One region of the Eubacterium sp. AF19-12LB genome, then DNA from elsewhere that is predicted to be linked to it. Evidence: predicted binding sites of a transcription regulator. Region 1 holds the regulator's gene; each other region holds the start of a gene.

Region 1 (2,218 bases):
TTCAACAAAGTTGATACTATTTCAGAAGAACAGTTAAACAAGGTTAAAACTATTGTTAAAACTCTTCAGCCAAATGCTAAGACAATTGATACTAACTACGGAAAAGTTCCTGTAAGTGAAATTTTAAATACTGAAAGATTTGATTTCGATGAAGCAAGTATGTCAGCAGGTTGGATTCAGGCTCTTGAAAATTATGACGCAGATGAAGACGAACATCATGACCACGACGAACACGAGCATGAGGAACACGAGCATGAGGAACACGGTCATCATCATGACGAACATGAACACGAAGGACACGATCATGAGGGACACGATCATCATCATGATGAACATGAAAATGATGACCACGGACATCATGGACATCATCACCATCACCACCATCATCATGGAGAGGGTGAGGCAGAAGAATACGGTATCGGAAGTTTTGTATATTATAGAAGAAAACCTTTTGCTAAAGAAAAATTTGAAGACTGGATTAATGATATGCCTAAAGGTATTATCAGAAGCAAAGGTATTATCTGGGCAGCTGAGAACAATAATGACGCTTATATGTTTGAACAGGCAGGTAAACAGATTAATATTACAAATGCCGGCAGATGGTATGCTACAGCACCAAGAAGAGTACGTGCTCAGGCAATGAAAGATGATCCTACATTAGTTAAGGATTGGGACGAAGAAGTAGGCGATCGTATGATTAAATTAGTATTTATCGGTCAGAATCTTGATAAAGAAGCTATAATTAAATCATTAGATGATTGCCTTGCATAAAAACACACTAACGAGAAAGTATTGTAATAACATTACAAAAAGATATCAGTAAAAATGAACAAATTTATCTTATTCGATATGAAAATGTTTATTTCAACTGATATCTTTTTTATATTAGTTTAAATAACATGTTTATATTATGTTAGCTTAAACAACATGAGGTCTATATAATGAATGAACTCTACCTAAAATCTCACAATCAGGGACAATTATTGGATCCATATTGTCATTTTCAGGTTGAAGGCGGATATGGCCATCTTCTTTATAAAATCTTTTAACTGTAGCAGAATCATCTATTAAAGCAACTACAATATCTCCATTACTTACAGCAGAAGTTCTTTCTACAATAATATAATCATTCTCGTAAAAACCTACGTTAATCATGCTTTCACCGTGAATCTTCAAAATGAACGTTTCGTTATTAGGTAAAAATTCAGTTGGCAATGCAAAATAATCTTCGATGTTTTCAACTGCAAGTAATGGCTCACCTGCAGCAACTCTTCCAACAACCGGAATATTAGACATTTCTCTTCGTGCAAGTCCAAATTCATCATCAATTATCTCGATAGCACGAGGCTTAGTAGGGTCTCTTCTTATGTAGCCGTTTTCTTCTAAAGTAGCTAAATGTGAATGAACAGAAGAAGTAGAACGCAAACCAACTTTCTCACAGATTTCCCTAACTGTAGGTGGATATCCTTTTCTTAATATTTCTTCTTTTATGTAATCGAGAATCTGTTGCTGTTTAGCTGTAATCTTACCAGGCATATGTAATTCCTCCAAATAATATATAAAATTTTAAAATATATTCAAAATCAAAAAAAAAATTTCAAAATATACTTAACTGTACCATCTAATGTACACCTCATATGCTAATTTTATCATATAAGAAAAAATTACGCAACAAAAAACCGAACAAATATTCGAAAGTAGTATTGACAAACAAACGTTCGGGTGTTAATATAATTATACAAAGCAAACAAGTGTTCGCGTAATAGCAATAATATAAATATATTATATGGAGGATTTTAAACATGAAGTTATTTAGAAACAGTTTTTTATCATCAGTTATTTTTACAATGTTACTTGCAACTGCAGTTGTATGTACTGTTAAGCTTACAGATGTTGGAGCACAGAAGAAGGCTGACTCTAACAGATATAAATATTACACAAGTGTAGAGGTTAAACCCGGAGATACATTAACAAGTATCGCTAAGAAATACATAACACCGGAATATGCATCAGTATCAGAGTATGTAGATGAAATCTGTAAATATAATCACATTGGAAGTGGTGATAAGATTCACGCTGGGAAATATATATCAGTTATGTATTATTCAGATGAAATAAAGAAATAATATAATAATAGTTAATGCAAATTGACTATAGGCAATGTAATAAAATTACAAGACGCTGTATGAACTAAATTTTAGTCATACAGCGTTTTGAT
Region 2 (2,218 bases), on a different contig from region 1:
AACCGGTCTCACTTCAACCTCAGGATCCAAAAGACCTGTAGGTCTGATAACCTGTTGTGCTCTTAATAACTCATGCTGGCTCTCGTATTCTCCCGGTGTTGCCGAAACAAACATAATCTGATCAATCATGCTTTCAAATTCATCAAAATTAAGTGGTCTGTTATCTTTTGCTGATGGAAGTCTGAATCCATAATCCACCAGTGTTGTCTTTCTTGACTGATCGCCTGCATACATTCCTCTAATCTGTGGAACTGTAATATGCGATTCGTCTATTATTATTAGAAAATCATCTCCAAAATATTCCATTAATGTATGAGGTGTCGCACCCGACTCTAATCCTGCCATATGTCTTGAATAATTCTCTATGCCTGAGCAAATGCCGGTTTCCCTAAGCATTTCCATATCAAAATTAGTACGCTCGGCAATTCTTTGTGCCTCAATCAGCTTATCCTCACTCTTAAAATAAGCTACCTGTTGTGCCAGTTCCTTCTCAATTGCCGCAATTGCTCCTTCCATCTTTTCAGGTGGAATAACATAATGAGAATTAGGGAAAATTGCCACATGTTCCAGTCTGTTCTTAACTTCACCTGTTAATGTATCAATTTCCGTTATCCTGTCCACCTCATCTCCAAAAAATTCTATACGGACTGCCGTGTCGCCATAGGAAGCCGGAAATACCTCAACAACATCTCCTCTTACACGAAAAGTACCACGCTTAAAATCCATATCGTTGCGATCATATTGTATCTCTATTAATTTTCTTATTACTTCATCTCTATCCTTAATCATTCCCGGTCTTAGGGAAACAACCATATTCTTATAATCAATCGGATCTCCTAAGCCATAAATACAGGAAACTGACGAAATAATAATAACGTCTTTTCTTTCCATCAAAGCCATTGTTGCCGAATGTCTTAATTTATCTATTTCATCATTTATTGCCGAATCTTTTTCTATATAAGTATCTGTACTTGGCACATACGCCTCCGGCTGATAATAATCATAATAGGAGACAAAATATTCCACTGCGTTATTTGGAAAAAATTCTTTAAATTCACCATATAACTGAGCTGCCAAAGTCTTGTTATGAGCAATAATCAGCGTTGGTTTATTAAGTTGTTGTATAACATTCGCCATTGTAAATGTCTTACCTGAACCTGTTACACCTAATAAGGTTTCACACTGATTACCTTTTTTAAATCCTTCAACTAATTCTTCTATTGCCTGGGGCTGATCCCCTGTCGGCTTAAATTCTGATACTAATTCAAAATGATCCATAAAATACCTCTGTTATATTTATCCCCTTATTTTATGTGATGCCAGAGTCAAAAGGTCTAAGTTCCACATGAGTTTGCCCACAAATAGGGGTCGCCCTGCAAACGAATTTTATAAAGAGTTGATAAATAGCATTATTTGCTCACAAATAGGGGCTTTCGCCCTAGCATCATATTATTTCATTATAAAACTTTTACTCTATTCGATATCTTCTTAGTATTGCTACCTGATTAGTATATCATTCAGGCAAAAAAAAGTACAGAACAAAATCGAACTTTTGTTCTGTACGCTTTTAACAATTTTTTATTCTTCTGACAATGTATCTATTGCTTTTTGTAACTGGTCATCTCTTTCTGTCTCAGAATTTTCTTCTACTTTAATATCCGGTTCAATGCCTGTTCCCTGAATATTAACTCCACTTGGTGTAAAATATCTCTGTATCGTAAGTTTTATTGCCGAACCGTCAGATAATGGCATTATTGTCTGTACAATCCCTTTTCCAAATGATGTATATCCTATTATTGTACCTGCCTTAAAATCTTTAATTGCCCCTGCAAAAATCTCTGCTGCACTGGCACTGTTTTCATTCTGTAAAACAACCATAGGCATATCAAGGCAATTTGCATCAGATTTTTGTTCCTCTTTATTGCCATCTTTATCCTCAGTGTACACCAAAACTCCCTCAGGCAAAATATCATCTAACATATTTACTACAGTTTTATACATTCCACCCGGATTATCTCTAACATCAAAAATAATAGACTTCATTCCCTGCTTCTTTAAACTTTCCAAGCCCTCTTTAAACTGATTGTATGTAACCTCATCAAATTCTGTTATCTGCATGTATCCTATATTATTATCAAGCATTTTTGTTTCTATTGTAGGAACATTAACTTCATCTCTTTCAATTTCCATATCAATATACTTTGATGTAGATGGACGA
Region 3 (2,218 bases), 110 kb from region 1:
CCTAATTTTAACTTATCTCTTATCTGTTTTTCTGTCTTATCCATATCTTTTAATAAAAATAATGAGCGCTCACGCGCTCTCTTATTTAAGATATTATACATTTCATTATAAGACTCATTCGAAAACTGAGAATCTGCTTTTATTCCCAGTTTTCGAACTTCTCCTTTATATAATTGAACTACGATATCGTCATCGATTATAATTCTACATTTCTTTCCTATATCTTTTATTTCAGTAATATAGTGCATGTTATTCCTCTACCTTACCATTATCCTGCTCTTCTGATTCACTTTCCTCATCATGTGAAGAAAAATGTTCACGAACTTTCTTTTCTATTTCGTTCATAGCAGCTTCATGTTCTCTTAGATATATCTTGGCATTTTCTCTACCCTGGCCAATCTTCTCACCATTATATGCATACCATGCGCCGCTCTTTACAACGACTCCAATTTTAGATGCTAAATCTAAAATATCTCCTTCTTTAGATATTCCTTTACCAAACATAATATCAAACTCAGCTTCTTTAAACGGAGGAGCTACTTTATTCTTAACAATCTTTACTTTAGCACGGTTTCCAATCATCTCTCCACCTGCTTTTAATGTTTCAACTCTTCTAACATCAATTCTTACAGATGAATAGAATTTCAATGCTCTACCACCTGTTGTGGTTTCCGGATTACCAAACATAACCCCAACTTTTTCTCTTAACTGGTTAATGAAAATAACAGAACAATTCGTCTTATTTATAACACCTGTTAATTTTCTTAATGCCTGTGACATAAGTCTTGCCTGAAGTGCTACATGTGTATCACCCATCTCGCCATCAATTTCAGCTTTAGGAACTAATGCCGCAACTGAATCAACAACAATTATATCAACTGCTCCTGAACGAACCATTGTATCGGCAATTTCTAATGCCTGTTCACCAAAATCAGGCTGTGAAATATATAAATTATCTATATCAACACCAATATTCTTAGCATAAATCGGATCAAGTGCATGTTCAGCATCAATAAACCCTGCAACTCCGCCCTGTTTCTGTACTTCAGCAATCATATGTAATGCAACCGTTGTCTTACCACTTGATTCAGGGCCATATATTTCAATAATTCTTCCCTTAGGAATCCCTCCAATTCCAAGTGCTATATCAAGGCTTAATGAACCTGTAGGTGTTGAATCTACATTCATCTGCGCCCTTGAATCCCCAAGTTTCATAATTGATCCTTTACCATGATCTTTCTCAATCTTAGCAATCGCTGCATCGAGTGCTTTTAATTTATCTTCTTTATTCATTTCGTTCCCTTTCTGTTCGAACTTATGTTCGTTATGTTATTATCTTATTATAACATTGAACCAATGTCAACCTTTTTTTATTACGGACGCTATTATAATATCACATTTTATATTTAAATTGCAATATTAAATTTATTGTTTAAATATTTTTATTAAAACTTTATCGTCACAATCAGCATTTTAAATATATATTACAGACAATTAACAATTTAAGTATATATTTGAATAGTTACAAACCAATCCTAATCAAACTATAAGATTAGTCTCTCCAATGCATGACAACTAACGATTCCATCTTCAAACATTAGTCCGGATACAATTAAAGCCGTATGAAAATTATGTTGCATTCTATCGCACTAATTACTCATACGGCTTATTTATATATTTATTTTTAGATTTATTTTTTATCAAAAATAATAATTGCTTAATGACATCAAAATCAAACTTAATCCTAATATTTCAAAATAAGATTATCTTACTTAGTTTCAAGCAATTTTTCAATTGCAGCAATTTTTGTACAAACAATCAATATTTTACTTGCATCGATCAATTCTTCAGGTGAAGGATATGATGGTGCAATTCTAATATTGCTATCTTTAGGATCTATTCCATATGGGAAAGGTGCTCCTGCCCCTGTGAGAACCATTCCTGCTTCTTTGCACATATTTACTACTTTCTTTGCACAGCCTTCCATAACATCAAAAGATATGAAATATCCACCATTTGGCTTTGTCCATGTAGCAATTCCATATCCATCTAATTCAGTATCAAGCATTTTCAATACTGCTTCAAACTTTGGTCTTAATTTAGCTGCATGTTTAGCCATATGTTTTTTTACACCTTCAGCATTCTTGAAATATTTTACATGACGAAGCTGATTCATTTTATCAAATCCGATTGTCTGTACTGACATTCTCTTCTTAAT
Region 4 (2,218 bases), on a different contig from region 1:
AATGAAAATAAACATATTTCAGACAAAATACTTTTAGTGTTAATACGAAAGGTATTTTTATGAATTGAAACAAACAACGGGTAAATAGCTTGACTGGCTATTTACCCGTTGTTTTATTTATTTTAATTAAGCCTGTTACCGTTAAAGTCATAATGGAATCTTGGTGACAAAGCAACTGAACCGGACAATACTTTTCTGTAGTTTTTTATAAGTGATACAGCCACAGGAACAGAATCTCTTAACATTTTTTCTAATTCAATTGTATTTTTACGACATTTCTTATTTGCCTCAGGTTCAATCATGTGACCTTTAAAAGATTTATAATGAAATGTTCCACGCATGAGAATGTCAATTATTTTTTGCTTTGGCTTTCTAGGAGCAACAAATAAATGCTTAATAAGTCGCATCCATCGCATGCATTTATGTGAAGCAATTGTTGAAAGTCCTTTATAAAATACAGCAGCACTTTTGGCGGTGGCATAATCTGTAGAAACAAGTTTGTGCATTGGGTAGCGTTCAGGTTTAAAACCATCTTTTGAAAGCAAAAGATTCTCCAAATCACCTTCAATTTCTATGTGACCGCAACCTGTTTCATTCATACTTAAATTAACATAGGGATGACAAATGCTGTCCAATGTAAAATGGCATATAAATCCCATGATATAACTGAATTCTGCACTGTGAATTCCATATTTATGTACTACATCAATGGAATTAAGCATAAATGTGTAAGCATCGGATTTGTGAAGTTTAACACCATATTGGTTGATTTTGTTCATTGAAAAGGCTCTGTAGAAAAATAGATAATCAGGGCCCTGAAGTCCAAGTCTGAATGAATTTGGATATCTTCTGATAATTTCTTTATATTCAACGGGCAAATTTTTAATTACAAGTTTGCCAAATTTGTTATGAGCATATAATGAGGGCATAGTAATTCCTCCTTCTTAAGTATAAAACTTTTGTATAAATTCTTCTGTAGTTAGCCGTACCAAGTTTTTTCACCCGCGTATGAGTAAACTCAAGTGGGCTTAGAAACTCCAACGTTGATACCTACGGATTGTTTCGTGCTACGCACTCTTTACCCTAGCCTCGTATAATTTTATTTTAGCACAAATTAAAAAAAAAATAACATTATGAATATTAAATTTTCATTAATAATGTATTACTCAATAAAAAAGTTACAGAATTTGACTATTGCAAATTGTGCAAAAGGGTGTTATCATCATAACAGAACGTATGTTCGACAGAAAGGCGGTGACACATACATGGATAGCATGGAATTGAGTAATAAATCAGACGTAATTAGTATTGACAATTTAAGTAAAGAGCTTAATGATGCTACATATAATAAAACCAGCGTTATTGATGACAGTAAATTTAATACAGATTCCGTGGAAGTTAATGTTACTCATAATCTTAGCATGTCAGAGAAGTTAAGAATATTGACAGATGCTGCCAAGTACGATGTGGCGTGTACAAGTAGTGGCGTCGACAGAAGCAATAAGGGAAGTGGACTTGGAGATACTCATGCGTGTGGAATATGTCATACATTTGCGGCGGATGGAAGATGTGTGTCACTGCTTAAGATATTATTTACTAATGAGTGTATATATGATTGCAAGTATTGTGTTAACAGAGTTTCTAATGATGTGCCGAGGACAACATTTACACCTGATGAAGTTTGTAAATTAACCATAGAGTTTTATAGAAGAAATTATATAGAAGGGCTATTTTTGAGCTCGGGAATAGTTAAGAATCCTAATCATACAATGTCACTTATTTATGAAGCAATTTGGAAATTGAGAAATATACATCATTTTTATGGCTATATACATGTAAAAGTAATTCCGGGTACATCACCTGAAATTATTGAAAAATTGGGTTTTCTTGTTGATAGAATGAGTGCCAACTTAGAATTGCCAACGCAGGAAAGCCTTTCTGAACTTGCACCGAACAAGCATCATAAGAATATAATTACACCCATGAAACAGATTAAAGATGGAATGGGTCATTTGCTTCCGGGGAAGAATGACGGATATTATTATCCAATGAAATATGGAGGTTATAAGAGTTCTAAATTTGTCCCGGCAGGGCAGAGCACTCAGATGATTATTGGAGCAACAAGAGAAACAGATTACCAGATATTAAATGTAACAGCTACATTGTATGAGAAGTTTAAACTTAAGAGAGTGTTTTATTCAGGATTTGTAGATGTGAA

The links. Region 1 encodes LexA, which represses DNA repair genes until DNA is damaged. Its sites were predicted from a motif close to CNAACANNTGTTNG; they were not measured.
Region 2: uvrB (excinuclease ABC subunit UvrB) is a predicted target of LexA. The motif match lies at 1,546-1,559, and genes of this name have one in related genera.
Region 3: recA (recombinase RecA) is a predicted target of LexA. The motif match lies at 1,311-1,324, and genes of this name have one in related genera.
Region 4: DWX29_RS05405 (putative DNA modification/repair radical SAM protein) is a predicted target of LexA. The motif match lies at 1,230-1,243, and genes of this name have one in related genera.

The regions. Positions count from the first base shown of each region.
Region 1 covers NZ_QUGP01000002.1:134,761-136,978, forward strand. Annotated here, with positions in the region: gene DWX29_RS02280 (GTP-binding protein) at 1-771, shown strand, start outside; gene lexA (transcriptional repressor LexA) at 919-1,536, opposite strand; gene DWX29_RS02290 (LysM domain-containing protein) at 1,803-2,126, shown strand.
Region 2 covers NZ_QUGP01000014.1:29,444-31,661, reverse strand. Annotated here, with positions in the region: gene uvrB (excinuclease ABC subunit UvrB) at 1-1,278, opposite strand, end outside; gene DWX29_RS11460 (S41 family peptidase) at 1,579-2,218, opposite strand, start outside.
Region 3 covers NZ_QUGP01000002.1:240,806-243,023, forward strand. Annotated here, with positions in the region: gene DWX29_RS02795 (regulatory protein RecX) at 1-248, opposite strand, end outside; gene recA (recombinase RecA) at 250-1,293, opposite strand; gene DWX29_RS02805 (aminotransferase) at 1,769-2,218, opposite strand, start outside.
Region 4 covers NZ_QUGP01000004.1:147,908-150,125, reverse strand. Annotated here, with positions in the region: gene coaBC (bifunctional phosphopantothenoylcysteine decarboxylase/phosphopantothenate--cysteine ligase CoaBC) at 1-5, shown strand, start outside; gene DWX29_RS05410 (zinc dependent phospholipase C family protein) at 123-929, opposite strand; gene DWX29_RS05405 (putative DNA modification/repair radical SAM protein) at 1,422-2,218, shown strand, end outside.